Regions from separate parts of the Aeromicrobium phoceense genome, predicted to be linked through region 2. Evidence: riboswitches for the same ligand, from Rfam matches in the RefSeq annotation. Region 2 holds a riboswitch; the other holds the start of a gene.
What was found. Region 2 has a riboswitch for cobalamin ahead of H1W00_RS10655 (VWA domain-containing protein). Riboswitches for the same ligand answer to the same signal wherever they lie in the genome.
Positions count from the first base shown of each region.

Region 1: another riboswitch for cobalamin. It lies ahead of H1W00_RS04825 (energy-coupling factor transporter transmembrane component T); the one in region 2 lies ahead of H1W00_RS10655 (VWA domain-containing protein).

Region 1 covers NZ_JACEOG010000001.1:1,018,635-1,025,670, forward strand. Annotated here, with positions in the region: gene H1W00_RS04815 (prenyltransferase/squalene oxidase repeat-containing protein) at 1-1,372, shown strand, start outside; gene H1W00_RS04820 (hypothetical protein) at 1,369-2,214, shown strand; cobalamin riboswitch at 2,223-2,358, shown strand; gene H1W00_RS04825 (energy-coupling factor transporter transmembrane component T) at 2,433-3,575, shown strand; gene H1W00_RS04830 (ABC transporter ATP-binding protein) at 3,572-5,173, shown strand; gene H1W00_RS04835 (ECF transporter S component) at 5,170-5,985, shown strand; gene H1W00_RS04840 (hypothetical protein) at 5,982-6,623, shown strand; gene H1W00_RS04845 (ROK family transcriptional regulator) at 6,733-7,036, opposite strand, start outside.
Region 2 covers NZ_JACEOG010000001.1:2,205,491-2,212,526, forward strand. Annotated here, with positions in the region: gene cobO (cob(I)yrinic acid a,c-diamide adenosyltransferase) at 1-305, opposite strand, end outside; gene H1W00_RS10655 (VWA domain-containing protein) at 305-2,305, opposite strand; cobalamin riboswitch at 2,353-2,497, opposite strand; gene cbiE (precorrin-6y C5,15-methyltransferase (decarboxylating) subunit CbiE) at 2,568-3,776, shown strand; gene cobM (precorrin-4 C(11)-methyltransferase) at 3,773-4,528, shown strand; gene H1W00_RS10670 (precorrin-2 C(20)-methyltransferase) at 4,529-6,031, opposite strand; gene H1W00_RS10675 (precorrin-8X methylmutase) at 6,028-6,693, opposite strand; gene H1W00_RS10680 (sulfite reductase subunit beta) at 6,690-7,036, opposite strand, start outside.

The sequences.
Region 1 (7,036 bases), 1.2 Mb from region 2:
CCACAACGACCAGTGGGACTATGACGACTTCGGTCTCACGCTCGACGTCCTCGGGGCCCTGCGCGCGCTCGGCGTCCAGCCGGCCGTCCAGCAGACGATCCTCTCCACCGTCACCTCCCGCGTCGACGAGTACGTCGAGTCGACCTTCAACGAGGTCACGACGTTCTACACGGCGTCGGCCGGCAAGCTCCTGCTCGCGGTCGACGCCGCCGGGGGCGACGTCGCCTCGGTCGGCGGTCGTGACCTGGTCGCCCAGATCGAGGCTGCCACGAACGACGAGACCGGCGAGTCCAGCGACACCTACGGACTCTTCGGCCAGACATTCGCCACCCGCGGCCTGATCGCCGGCGACAGCGACGAGGCCGCCGCGTCGGTGGCTTACGTCGCGGCGCAGCAGTGCGCGGACGGGACCTTCCGTCAGGTGCTCACGGCGCCCTGCCCTGAGGTGCCGGAGATCGATACGACCACGGCTGCCCTCAACGCCCTGGTGGACGCGCGCGAGGCCGGACTCGACGTCGACGCTGCGGTCATCGACCGCGCCGTGGACGCAATCGCCGCCGCCCAGGCGGCCGACGGCTCCTTCGTCGGCAACGGCGTCCCCAACACGAACAGCACCGGCCTGGCCGCCGTGGCGCTGAGCCGCGCGGGTCGTGCCGCCGAGGCGACGAAGGCCGCCTCGTGGATCGCCCGCCACCAGGTCACCGAGGCCACGGGCGGGAAGCTCGCCTCGGAGACCGGCGCGATCGCCTACGACCGGGCGGCCCTGACCGCGGGCACCGCGGACGGCATCGACGAGCTCGCGATCGACCAGTGGATCCGCGCCTCGACGCAGGCGGCTCCGGCCCTCGCGCTGCTCTCGTCGCCGCGTGCCGCGGCGGCCGTGCCGCGGTTCGCCCGCTCGGGCGGCACCGTCAACGTCACCGCGAGCGGTCTCGCCGCCGGCTGGAGCAGCACGGCGCGTGTCGCCGGTGGCTCCACCGCCCGAAAGGTCGTGCCGGCCGCGGGCCGCGCCACCTTCACGCTCCGTGTCCCGAAGGGCACCGCCCGTCGCACGGTCGCTGTCTCCGACGCCACCGGCCGGACGGTCGCCACCACGTCGGTCCAGGTGCTGGCCGCCAAGAAGCTGCGGGTCTCGTCGAAGTCCAAGGTGCGCCGCGCCAAGGTGCAGAAGGTCGTCGTGCGCGGCCTCGCCGCCGCCGAGCCGGTGCGCGTCTACTACCGCGGCAAGCTGGTCAAGCGCGGCGTCGCGTCGAAGAGCGGGACGTACACGTACCGCCTGAAGGTGGGCCGGAAGACGGGCAAGGTCAAGGTCATCGTCCGTGGCGCCTACGCCGAGCGCAACGGCGTGAGGGTCTTCCGGGTCGTCAAGTGAGCCGACTGCTCCGTCGTGTCCTGGCGGCGACCCTCCTCGGGGTCGCCGCCGGACCCGCGTCCCTCAGCGCACCGGCCCAGGCCGCGGCGTGCAGCGGCAGCCAGGGCGTCACGGTCGTGGTGGGCTCGAGCGTCGGGTGCGACTCCGACGGTGGTGGCCGTGCCGCGAGCAACTTCACCGACGCCGGCCACCGGCTGACCTACGCGTCGCGCGCTCCGGGATTCGTGTGCCGTGTCGACGGTGCGCCCGCGTCGGACCCCTGCGTCGAGGCCTCCCCGAGCGACGCCTACTGGGCGCTGTTCTATTCGGACGGGAAGTCCGGCTGGGCCTACGCGAGCGTGGGTGCCTCCTCGCTGAAGGTGCCGCAGGGCGGCTCCGTCGCGTTCGTGTTCCAGACCTCGTCCTCGCGGACGTGGCCGTCGGTGCAGCCAGCGGTCGCACCGGCGCCGACCCGGGAGACGACGCGTCCCACCTCCGGGACGTCGAAGCCGGGTGCGAAGGACAAGCCGCGTCCGAAGGGCTCGACCGAGCGCACCACCGCCACCGCAGCGCCGAAGGCGGCCGTCCCCGGCGCCTCGGCGACCCCGTCCGCGGGGACCTCGCCGGCCACGTCGGGGCCGACCCCGTCGGCGACGCCGTCGTCCAGTGCCACGCCCACCACCGAGGCGCCGACGACCTCCGGTGGGGACGAGCCGGTCGCCGGTGCGCCCGCGGTCCAGCCCACGGCAGCCGAGGCCGGGTCCGACTCGACGTCGCCCGCCGCCCTGGTCGCGGGAGCCGGCGTCGTGGTGCTGCTGGCCGCTGCCGGGGGCGTCACGTGGTACCGACGCCGGTCCGGCTGACGGTCGCGGGGGAGTAGACTCGCGGGCGTTGGACCAACGTCCGGCCCAGGGGAAACCGGTGAGATTCCGGTGCTGTGCCGCAACCGTGAGCCCCGCCCCACCCGGCGGAGTGAGCCGGGAACCCGCGCCGGACGGCCACCACCACATGTTGTCGCGCAACGACGGGTGGGCGATCGCCCTCGTGGACCTCGCCCCCGTACCGCGGGGAAGGGGACCGGATGACCGCCGTCGTCGACTCCACCCCCGTCAGGAGCCCAGCCACCGGGCGTCCCCGGCGCGAGCTGCACCCCGGCGCGTGGTGGCTGTGGGCGCTCGGCCTCGCGGCGGGCGCGTCGTTCACGCTCAACCCCTTCCTGCTGCTGGTCATCGTCGCGATCGCGGCGCTCGTGGTGGCGGCGTGCCGCGGCGACGCCCCGTGGGCCCTGTCGTTCCGCTACTACCTGTACTTCGGGCTGCTGATCGTGGTGATGCGCGTCGTCTTCCGCATCCTGCTCGGCGGCGGCTCGGCACCGGGCGACCCCGTGCTGTTCGGCCTGCCCGAGATCCCGCTGCCCGAGGTGGCGCGGGGCGTCCAGCTGCTCGGTGACGTCACGGTCAACGAGGTGCTGCTGGGCCTCTACGACGGCATGCGCCTGGCCACGCTGATCATCTGCATCGGCGCGGCGAACTCCCTGGCGAACCCCAAGAAGCTGCTCGCCGCCGCGCCGCCGGCGCTCTACGAGGTCGGCGCGGCCCTGGTCGTCGCCGTCTCGGTCTTCCCCCAGCTGGCCGAGAGCGTGCGCCGGGTGAACCGCGCGCGCAAGCTGCGCGGTGACGCGAGCCGCGGCACCGGCGCGATGCACCGCATCGTCATCCCCGTGCTGGAGGACGCCCTCGACCGCTCGATGACGCTCGCCGCCGGGATGGACGCGCGGGGCTACGGCCGTTCCGGCACGGTCGCGCCTCGCGACCGCTTCGCCACGGGGGTGCTGATGCTGGTGGGCCTGTTCGGCCTCAGCGTGGGCACCTACGGCTACCTCGACGGCACGGCCCCGCGCTTCCTGTCCTACCCGATGCTGGCCGTGGGCCTGGTCTTCGCGGTGCTGGCCCTGCGGTCGGCGGGCCGCCGGGTGCACCGCACCCGCTACCGGCCCATCGCCTGGCAGGCGGCCGAGTACCTCACCGCGGCGTCCGGCGTGGCCGTGGCGATCGGCCTCAAGGCGCTGTCGACGCAGCAGATCCCCGTGATCTACCCCGACGTCCCGGGCTGGCCCCCGCTCAGCGTGCTGTCGCTCGCGGTGGTCGCCATCGGCATCCTGCCCGTGTTCGTCGCCCCGCAGGCGCCCGTCGCCCACGACCAGGTGGGGGGTGAGGACGCATGATCTCGTTCGGCGACGTGACCTTCTGGTACGACGGCGCCCAGGACCCGACGCTGCGCGACGTCACCCTCGAGATCGAGGAGGGCGAGCTGGTGCTGGTGTCCGGCCGCACCGGCTCGGGCAAGTCGACGCTGCTGGGGATGCTCAACGGCCTCGTGCCCCACTTCACCGGCGGCACGCTCGGCGGCGACATCCGCATCGACGGCTCGTCCGTCCTCGGCAGGCCGCCGCGCGAGCTGGCGCACCTCGTGGGCTACGTCGCGCAGGACCCGGCCTCGGGCTTCGTGGCCGACGTGGTCGAGGAGGAGCTCGCCTACGGCATGGAGCACCTCGGCCTCGACCCGCAGACGATGCGTCGCCGCGTCGAGGAGACGCTCGACCTGCTCGGCATCGCCGACCTGAGGCGCCGCTCGGTGCGCTCGCTGTCGGGTGGCCAGCAGCAGCGCGTCGCGATCGGCTCGGTGCTGACGATGCACCCGCGCGTGCTCGTGCTCGACGAGCCCACCTCGGCGCTCGACCCCACCGCGGCCGAGGACGTCCTGGCCACGATCGCGCGCCTTGTCGACGACCTGGCGCTCACCGTCGTCGTCGCGGAGCACCGGATGGAGCGCGTCGTGCCGTTCGCCGACCGGCTCGTCGTGGTCGAGGACGGCCGGGTCCGCATCGGCGAGACGGCGGCCCTGCTCGTGGACGCGCCGGTCGCGCCGCCGCTCGTGCACCTCGGACGCCTCGCCGACTGGAGCCCGCTGCCGCTGTCCGTCCGTGAGGCGCGGCGCCGGGTGAGGCCGCTCGCCTCGCGGCTCGGTCCGCCGCCCGTTCACGTGCCGTTCGAGCGTCCGCCGGCGCTGCGAGCGCGGGGGATCACCGTGCAGTACGGGCGCTTCGCGGCCGTGAAGGAGGTCGACCTGGAGGTCGGCCACGGTGAGGTCGTCGCGCTCATGGGCCGCAACGGGTCGGGCAAGAGCTCGCTGCTCTGGGCCGTGCAGGGCACGGGCGCGCGGGCCGCGGGCGTCGTCGACGTCGACGGGGTGGACCCGGGCGACGTGCGCCCGGCCGAGGCGCGGATGCTGGTCGGCCTGGTCCCGCAGACCTCCTCCGACCTGCTGTACCTCGAGACCGTCGACCGCGAGTGCGCCGCCGCCGACGACCAGTCCGTCGTCGACCCGGGGACCTGCCGCGCGCTGCTCGACCGTCTCGCGCCGGGCATCCCCGGCGACCGTCATCCGCGCGACCTCTCGGAGGGGCAGAAGCTGGCCCTCGTCCTGGCGATCGTCCTCACGGCCCACCCCGCGGTGGTCGTGCTGGACGAGCCGACCCGCGGCCTCGACTACCCGGGCAAGGCGGCCCTCGCGGCGATCCTGCGCGACCTCGCCGCCGAGGGTCGCGGGATCGTCGTGTCCAGCCACGACGTGGAGTTCGTCGCCACCGTGGCCGACACCGTCGCGGTGATGGCCGAGGGCGAGATCGTCTCCACGGGGCCGGTCCGCACGGTGCTGGCGGAGTCGCCCGCCTTCGCGCCCCAGGTGTCGAAGGTGCTCGGTCACGACTGGCTCACCGTCGACGAGGTGTCGGCCGCGCTGCCCACGGAGGTGGTCCGGTGAGCGGCCTGCGATCCGCCGAGGCCGTCCCGGTCACCCTGCGGTCCGCGCTCGTGCTCGGCGCCGCCAGCGTCGCGGGGCTGCTCATGCTGCTGTGGCCGCTGATCTTCGCGCCCGCGCCGGACCAGACCCGTGTGGACCAGCCCTTCATCTTCATGGTGCTGATGCCCGTGGTCGTCCTGGTGGTGATCGCGGAGCTGTCCGAGGGCGGCCTGGACTCCAAGGCGCTCGCGATGCTGGGGGTGCTGAGCGCGATCAACGCCGCCGTGCGGCCCCTCGGCGCGGGCGTGGCCGGCGTCGAGCCGATCTTCTTCCTGCTGATCCTCGGCGGTCGGGTCTTCGGGCCGGGCTTCGGCTTCGTGCTCGGGTGCACGAGCCTGTTCGCGTCGGCGCTGCTCACCTCCGGCGTGGGGCCGTGGCTGCCGTTCCAGATGCTGTGCGCGGCGTGGGTCGGCATGGGCGCCGGTTTGCTGCCGCGGCGGTTCACCGGGCGGTCGGAGATCGCCGTGCTCGCGGTCTACACGGTGATCGCGGCGTTCGCCTACGGGCTGCTGATGAACCTGTCGTCCTGGCCGTTCACCCTCGGCATCGCGATCCCCGGCGCGGAGGACTCGCTGGCCATGGTGCCGGGCGACCCCGTGCTGGAGAACCTGCAGCGCTTCCTCGTCTTCACCCTGCTCACCTCGTTCTGGGGCTGGGACCTCGGCCGCGCGATCACGAACTGCGTGTTGGTGCTCGTGCTCGGGCCGGCCGTCCTGGCCACGTTGAGGCGCGCCGCCCGGCGCGCCCGGTACCTCTCCAAGGAGTCCACATGAAGAGCCTGCTCGCCCGCCTCGCCGCGGTGACCCTGCTGTCGGCGAGCGTCGTCGCGCTGCCGACGACGGCCACCGCCGAGGAGTCCTGCGAGGCGGCCGGCGACGTCCCGATCGTGCTGGAGTTCGGCTCGCTCGACGGCGAGGACCGGGTCGTGTGCGCCCAGGACGCCGTGGGCACGACCGGCCTCGAGGCCCTCAACGCCGCCGGCGTCGAGACCGCGGAGACGAGCGGTGCGATGCCGATGGTGTGCCGCATCGACGGACTGCCGGCACCGGAGCAGGAGAAGTGCGGCAACGCGCTGAACGGCCCGGGCTACTGGGCGTTCCTGGTGGCCCAGGAGGGCCAGGACTGGGGCTACGCCTCGGTGGGCCTGCAGGAGTACGAGCTCGTCCCGGGCGACTTCATCGCGCTCAGGTACCACCTGATGGCCGACGGCGAGAACGTCCCGGTCGACGCCGCCGCCGACGCCTCCACGCGTGCCGATGCCGAGGTCGCGGACCACGAGAACCACGGCGACCAGGCCGTGACCGACGATGAGTCGTCCTCCCTCGCCACGGTCGCGCTGCCCATCGCGATCGTCGCCGCCCTGCTGGTGGCCGTGGCCGCCTTCGTCGTCGCGCGCCGCCGCCGCGACTGACCCCCGGTCACTCGCCCACCGGAACCGCGAGTGGCGCAGAATCGCCCGCCACTCGCCGAGTGGCGGGCGTTCTTGCGCCCCTCGTGACCCCGGTTTGCGCCACTCGGCGTCAGTCGGCGGCGGCCAGCAACTCGGCGCTGGCCTGCTCGATCGCCTCGGGCGAGAGCACGTGCGCGATCGCCATGGCCGCGGCGCCCAGGACGCCGGACTGCTCGCCGCTGACCGACGGCACGATGCGCAGGTGCTCGGTGGCCAGCGGAAGCGAGCGCCGGTAGACCTCCTCGCGGATGCCGGCCAGCAGGTGCTCGCCGGCCTCGGCGAGGGCGCCGCCGATCACCACCACCGACGGGTTGATGAAGTTCACGATCATCGCCAGCACGTCGCCGATGTCGCGGCCCGCCTGGCGCACCGCC
Region 2 (7,036 bases):
TTGCGGCTCCACGACCAGCCCGAGCCCATCTTGTGCCACTCGATCGGCCCGCCCTCGCCGGTCTCCTCGTGCAGCCGGGCGAGGCGCTCGAGCACGGTCTGCTCGCCGATGCGCCACTTTGCCGACTTCACGAACTGGAAGACCCCGACGTCCCAGCCCTGGTTCCACGCCCGCATCGCCATTCCGAACGCCGCGGTGGACTTCCCCTTGCCATTGCCGGTGTGCACCATCAGCAGGGGTCGGTTGCGTCGCTGCCGCGTCGTGAGGCCGTCGTCCGGCACGGTCAGCGGCTTGCCCTGCGGCATCAGGCTGCTCCCTCGCGCGAGGAGGTGGCGGCGTGGACCACATCCGTCAGGCCGTCGGCCGTCACCTCGCCGAGCGGGACGTGCTCGGCGCGCAGGTGACCGGCCAGCTGCGCGGCCAGGCCGAGCCGGAAGCGGCCGGTCTCGCAGTCGACCACGACGCTGTCGAGGCCGGTGGCGGCCAGGTGCGCGGCGGACCGGTGGGCCCGGCCGAGCGCATCGGCGCCGGAGGTGGCGCGACCGTCGGTGACCACGACCAGCAGCGGGCGCCGGGACGGGTCGCGCAGCGCCTCGCGCCGCAGGATCTCCGCCGAGCGTTCGAGGCCCTCCGCCAGCGGGGTGCGACCGCCGGCCGGCAGCTCGGCCAGGCGACGCGACGCCACGTCGACCGAGCCGGTGGGCGGCAGGACGACCTCGGCGGTGTGCTGACGGAACGTCACGAGGGCGACCTTGTCGCGGCGCCGGTAGGCGTCCAGCAGCAGCGAGAGCACGGCGGTCTTGACCTGCTCCATGCGGCGCCGGGCGGCCATCGAGCCCGAGGCGTCGACGCACAGCAGCACGAGGTTGGACTCCTGACCGACCGTCTCGGCGCGGCGGAGGTCCGACGGCGAGAGCGCGAGGCCACGCCCGTCGACCAGTCCACCGCGGCTCCGCTGGTGCGGGGCGGCCGCGGCGATGGTGCCGGGAAGGTGGAGGCGACCGGACGCCGCATCGGGCCGCTGGCCCACGACGCGGCCCTGCGGCGTGCGGGCCCGGGAGCGTCGCCCGGACTGTCCCTCGCCGGTGCCGCGGACCACGAGCAGTCGCGCCCGGGTGGGGTCCCCGGCCGCGGCGACCGAGCCGGCGCCGGCCGGCTGCGGCTGCTGCTCGTCCTGGTTCGGGGAGGCGTCGGGGGCGTCTGCCGGGCGCTGGTCCTCGGGACCGTCCTGGGGGGAATCCGAGCCCGAACCGTCCGGACCACCCGGGCCGTCGTCGTCGGGTCCCGGGTCGGGCTCGTCGTCGCCGAGCAGGTCGTCGAGGCGGTCCTCGTCGAGGCCGGGCTCGTCGAACGGGTTGCGACGGCGGCGGTGCGGCAGGGCGAGCCGCGCGGCGACGCGGACGTCCTCGCGGGTGATGTGGGTGCGCCCCTGCCACGCCGCGTGAGCCGCGGCGGTCCGCGCGGTGACGAGGTCGGCGCGCAGCCCGTCGACGTCGAACGCGGCACAGATCTCGGCGATCGTGATGAGCGCGTCGTCGTCGAGGAAGACGTCGCCCATGAGCTCCTGGGCGGACTCGAGGCGTGCGCGCAGCGCGTCCTGCTCGTCGGCCCACGCGGCCGCGAAGGCGGCTGGGTCCGCGTCGAACGCGAGTCGGCGTCGCACGACCTCGACGCGCAGCTCGGGCTCGCGCGGCGCCGAGACCTCGACCGTCAGGCCGAACCGGTCGAGCAGCTGCGGGCGCAGCTCGCCCTCCTCGGGGTTCATCGTGCCGATGAGCACGAACCGCGACGCGTGCTCGACCGAGACGCCGTCGCGCTCGACGCTCACCCGGCCGGTCGCGGCGGCGTCCAGCAGGAGGTCGACGAGGTGGTCGTGCAGCAGGTTGACCTCGTCGACGTAGAGGAGGCCGCGGTGGGCGCGGGCCAGCAGACCGGGCTCGAACTCGACCACGCCGTCGCGCAGTGCCGAGTCGAGCTTCAGCGAGCCCGTGACGCGGTCGTCGCTCGCACCGACGGGCAGTTCGACGAGCCGCACGGGGCGCTCGTCGACGGGCGTCCCGGCGTCGAACGGTCCGTCGGGGGAGACGGCGGAGGGGTCCGCCGGATCGATGGAGAACCGATCACCCCGGTAGGCGCGGACCGGCGGCAGCACGTCGGCGAGTCCGCGCACGGTGGTGGTCTTGGCGGTGCCCTTCTCGCCACGCACGAGGACGCCGCCGATGAGCGGGTCGATCGCGACGAGGGTGAGGGCGAGGGTCATGTCGTCGGAGCCGACGACGGCACAAAAGGGGTACTGCGTTGGCATGTAGGGCTCCCGCTCGATCTGCCATGACGGTCCGCGACGCGGGCAGCGTCGCGGGTCGGATCGAGGCCGGTCTTCGGACTTCCCAGGTCTGTGCCTGAGTCACCGCAGCGGGCCCTGTGCCGGATTCTCACCGGCTTCCCAGATTCTCCCCGTGGCCATCGGCCGTGGGGCACCTCGAACCTTCGACCACACCCTAGACGCCGCCGGCAGGCCTCGGGCAGGGGGCCCGACCTGCGGACCCGGCGGGTTAGGGTGCTCGACCATGGATGCGCACGTGACCGTCGTCGGAGTCGGGGCCGACGGCTGGGAGGGCCTGCCGGAGTCCTCACGGTCGCTCGTGAGGGCCGCCGCCACCCTGCTCGGCGGGCGGCGCCACCTCGACGCGATCCCTGCGGTTGCAGGGCAGGACCGGGTCGCGTGGCCCTCGCCGTTGCGCGAGCGGCTCCCCGCCCTGCTGGACGAGGCGCGCGAGCCGGTCGTCGTCCTCGCGTCGGGCGATCCGCTCGTGTCCGGCATCGGCACCACCTTGCTCGAGCTGCTCGGTCCGGACCGCGTCACCGTCGTCCCGGCGGTGTCGTCGGTCGCGCTGGCCCGGGCGCGGATGGGCTGGCCGGCCGAGTCGGTGACTGTCGTCAGCGTCGTCGGGCGCGATGTCCGGCTCGTCGTCCCGGCCCTCTCCGCCGGGCGGCGGCTGCTGGTGCTGTCGAGTGACGAGACCACCCCCGCGGCCGTGGCGACGCTGCTCACCGACCTGGGCTGGGGCGACTCCGAGCTGGTCGTGCTGGGCCACCTCGGCTCCACCGACGAGTCGCGGGCCACGTCGACGGCGCAAGGCTGGGACATCACCGACGTGCCCCGCCTCAACCTGCTGGCCGTGGAGGTTCGCGGCTCCGGCCCGGGCTGGGCGGCCGGGGGAGTCCTGCCCGACGACGCGTTCGAGCACGCCGGCCAGATCACCAAGCGCGACCTGCGCGCCAGTGCACTCGCCCGGCTGGCGCCGGCTCCGGGCCAGCTGCTGTGGGACGTGGGCGCGGGCAGCGGCTCGATCGGCGTCGAGTGGATGCGCGCGTGGCCCAGTGCCCGGGCGATCGCCGTCGAGCCACGACCCGACCGCGTCGCGCTCGTCCGCGGCAACGCCGACGCCCTGGGAGTCCCCGGGCTCCGGGTCGTCGAGGGCTCGGCTCCCGAGGCGCTCGAGGGTCTCGACCGGCCGGACGCGGTGTTCGTCGGCGGGGGAGCGACGGTCGACGGGGTCCTCGACAGCTGCTGGGACGCCCTGCGGCCCGGCGGCCGCCTCGTCGTCCACGGCGTCACCGCCGAGACCGAGGCCGTGCTGCTCGAGCGGTACGGTCGCCACGGCGGCGAGCTCGTCCGCCTGCACGTCGAGCGCGCCGAGCCGCTCGGATCCTTCACCGGCTGGACGCCCGCGCGCGCCGTCAGCCAGTGGTCCGTCACCAAGGGAGACTCATGACCGTCCACTTCGTCGGGGCCGGCCCCGGTGCCGCCGACCTCCTCACCCTGCGCGCCGTGCGCCTGCTGGAAACCGCCGATGTGTGCCTCTACGCGGGCACCTATCTCGACGCCGAGGTCCTGGGGCACTGCCGTGAGGGCGCCCGCCTGATCGACACGCAGCACCTCGACCTCGACGAGATCACGGAGCACCTCGTGAGTGCACACGGGGAGGGCCTCGAGGTCGTCCGGCTCTGCTCGGGCGACCCGTCGCTGTACTCCGCCGTGCACGAGCAGGCACGCCGGCTCGACGCCGCGCAGGTGCCGTGGGACGTGCCGCCCGGGGTGCCCGCCTACGCGGCCGCGGCCGCGATCGTGGGCGCCGAGCTGACGGTTCCCGAGGTCGCTCAGTCCGTCGTGCTGACCCGCACCCAGGCGCGCTCGACCGCCATGCCCGAGGGCGAGCGGCTCGCCGCCTTCGCCGCGACCGGTGCCACGCTGGCGCTGCACCTGGGGATCACCCGCACGCGCGAGCTCGCCGCCGAGCTGGCCGAGCACTACGGCCAGGACTGCCCCGTGGTGGTGGTGTCGAAGGCGACCCAGCCCGACCAGCTCGTGCTGCGCGGCACGCTGGGCGACATCGGCGACCAGGTGGAGCAGGCCGGTCTGCGTCAGGCGGCCGTCATCCTCGTCGGGCCGGCGCTGGCACCCGACGTGCGCGGCGGCGAGTCGTTCCTCTACGCGGCCAGCCGGGATCGCCGCGCTCGCGGCTGATCACTCGACGTAGCGAGGGCTCCAGACGCGTCCGGACGGCGTGACCCGGGTCGACGAGGCGCCGATCAGCAGCAGGCACTTCATGTCGACGGTCTCGGGATCGAGGTCGCCGAGCGTCGTGACCGTGAGGCTCTCCTCGGCGCGGCCCACGTCGCGACCGACGACCACGACGGTGTCGGGCGACTTGTGCTCCAGCAGCACGGCCTTCGCCTGCGCCACCTGCTCGGTGCGCGACCGCGACCGCGGGTTGTAGAGCGCCAGGACGAGGTCGGCCGCGGCGACCGCCCGCAGGCGGCGTACCACGACGTCCCAGGGCTTCAGCCGGTCCGAGAGGCTCATCACGGCGAAGTCGGCGCCGATCGGCGCGCCGGCGCGCGCCGCGACGGCCTGCACGGCCGAGATGCCGGGCACGACACGGACCGAGACGTCGGCGTAGCGCGGGTCCTCGGCGGCCTCGAAGACGGCCGAGGCCATCCCGAAGATCCCGGCGTCGCCGCCCGACACCACCGCGACCCGCTCGCCGGCCAGGGCGAGGTCGAGCGCCTCGCGGGCCCGGTCGACCTCGACCGTGTTGCCGGAGGCGTGGCGGACGAGCCCGGGTCGCTGCGGGACGCGCTGCACGTAGGGCCCGTACCCGATCACGTGACCGACCTCGGCCAGCACCTGCGACGCCTCGGGCGAGATCCAGTGGTCCGGTCCCGGGCCCAGTCCCACGACGACGACCTCGGCCTCCGCGGCCGGGGCGACGGCCTCCGCGACAGGGTTGTCGTACCGCGCCACGCCGGGCCGGGTGTCGCCGGGCACCAGCACGATCGAGAAGTACGGGACCGTCTCGGGATCGACGTCCGCCACGGGCAGGACGCGCTCGGCGTCCATCGAGGCGCGCTCGACGTACCAGGAGCCCTCGACGCGTCCGGCCTGCTCCAGCGCGGAGCGCACCTTCGCGAAGGTCCGGCCGAGCTTCATGATCACGGCCCCGTCGGTGTCGGCGAGGCGGCGGGCGAGCTCGGGCTCGGGCAGGGTGCCGGGCAGCACGGTCAGCACGTCGGTCTGGCGCACGAGCGGCAGCGCGGTGGTGGCCGTGGCCGCGGCGAACGCGGGGACGCCGGCGACCACCTGGGTCTCGAAGTCGGGCGAGAGCCGGTCGTGCAGGTACATGAACGAGCCGTAGAGCATCGGATCGCCCTCGGCCAGGACGACGACGTCGCGGCCGGCCGCCAGGTGCGCGCGCACCCGTTCGGCGCACTCGGCGTAGAAGTCGGCCATCGCCCCGGCGTAGCCACCGGGGTGCTCGGTCGTCTGCGTCGTCACGGGGTAGACGAGGGCCTCCTCGACCACCCCTGACGGGATCAGCTCGGCCGCGATCCGTCGCGCGTTCGACTGCTTGCCCACGCCCTGGTGGAAGACGATCACGTCGGCCGCGCCGATGAGCCGGGCGGCCTTGAGGGTGATCAGCTCGGGGTCGCCGGGGCCGACGCCGACGCCGTACAGCCGCCCGCTCACTCCGCCTCCTGGGCCAGGGCGTTGAGCGCCGACGCGGCCATCGCGGATCCGCCCCGGCGTCCGGTGACGGCGAGGAACGGCACGTCGAGGCCCGGATCGTCGGTCGCGAGGTCGATCAGGGCCTGCTTCGACTCGGCGGCGCCGATGAAGCCCACCGGGGTGCCGATGATCGCGGCCGGCCGCGGGCCTCCGTCGCGGAGCGTCTCGAGGAGGTGGAACAGCGCCGTGGGCGCGTTGCCGAACGCGACGACCGCACCGTCCAGCCGCTCGGTCCAGAGCGACACCGCGGCGGCCGACCGCGTGGTGCCCCACTCCTTCGCGAGCGTCGGGACGGCGGGGTCGCGCAGGAAGCACAGGACGTCGTTCTCGCGCGGCAGCCGGGCCCGCGTCACGCCGGCGGCGACCATGTGCGCGTCGGTGATGATCGGGGCCCCCGACTCGAGCGCGGAGCGGGCCGCGGACACCAGACCGGGATGGATCACGAGGTCCCGGGTCAGGTCGGTCTGACCGCACGCGTGGATCATCCGGACCGCCACCTTCTCGGCGTCCGCGGGGATGCGCGACAGGTCGGCCTCGGCGCGGATCGTGGCGAAGGAGTCGACGTAGATCGCGGCGCCGTCGGTGACGTAGTCGTAGCGGCGCGACGGTGGGGCGAGAGTCATGCGTTCTCCAGGTCGGGGACGATCAGGGTGCGCCACGGCGTCACCACGAGGCGGTGCGCTCCGTGCGCGCGGACCTCGTCGAACAGGCGGGCGTCGAGCCGGCCGTCGGGCACCGGCAGGTGCCACGCAATGCGGCCGTCGACCTGCTCGATCCTGCCAAGGTCCGGGGGAGCGCTGCTCACCCGGGTGCCGGGGTGGGGCTGCGACGGCGAGGTGAGCAGCGCCGCGCCGCCGCCGAGGAGCTCGTCGACGTGCCAGGGCGACTTCGCCCGGGCTCCCGCGAGCTCGACGAACCGCGAGGCGAGTGCCGCAAGGGTCTCCGCGGAGGCGGGCAGGGGGACCA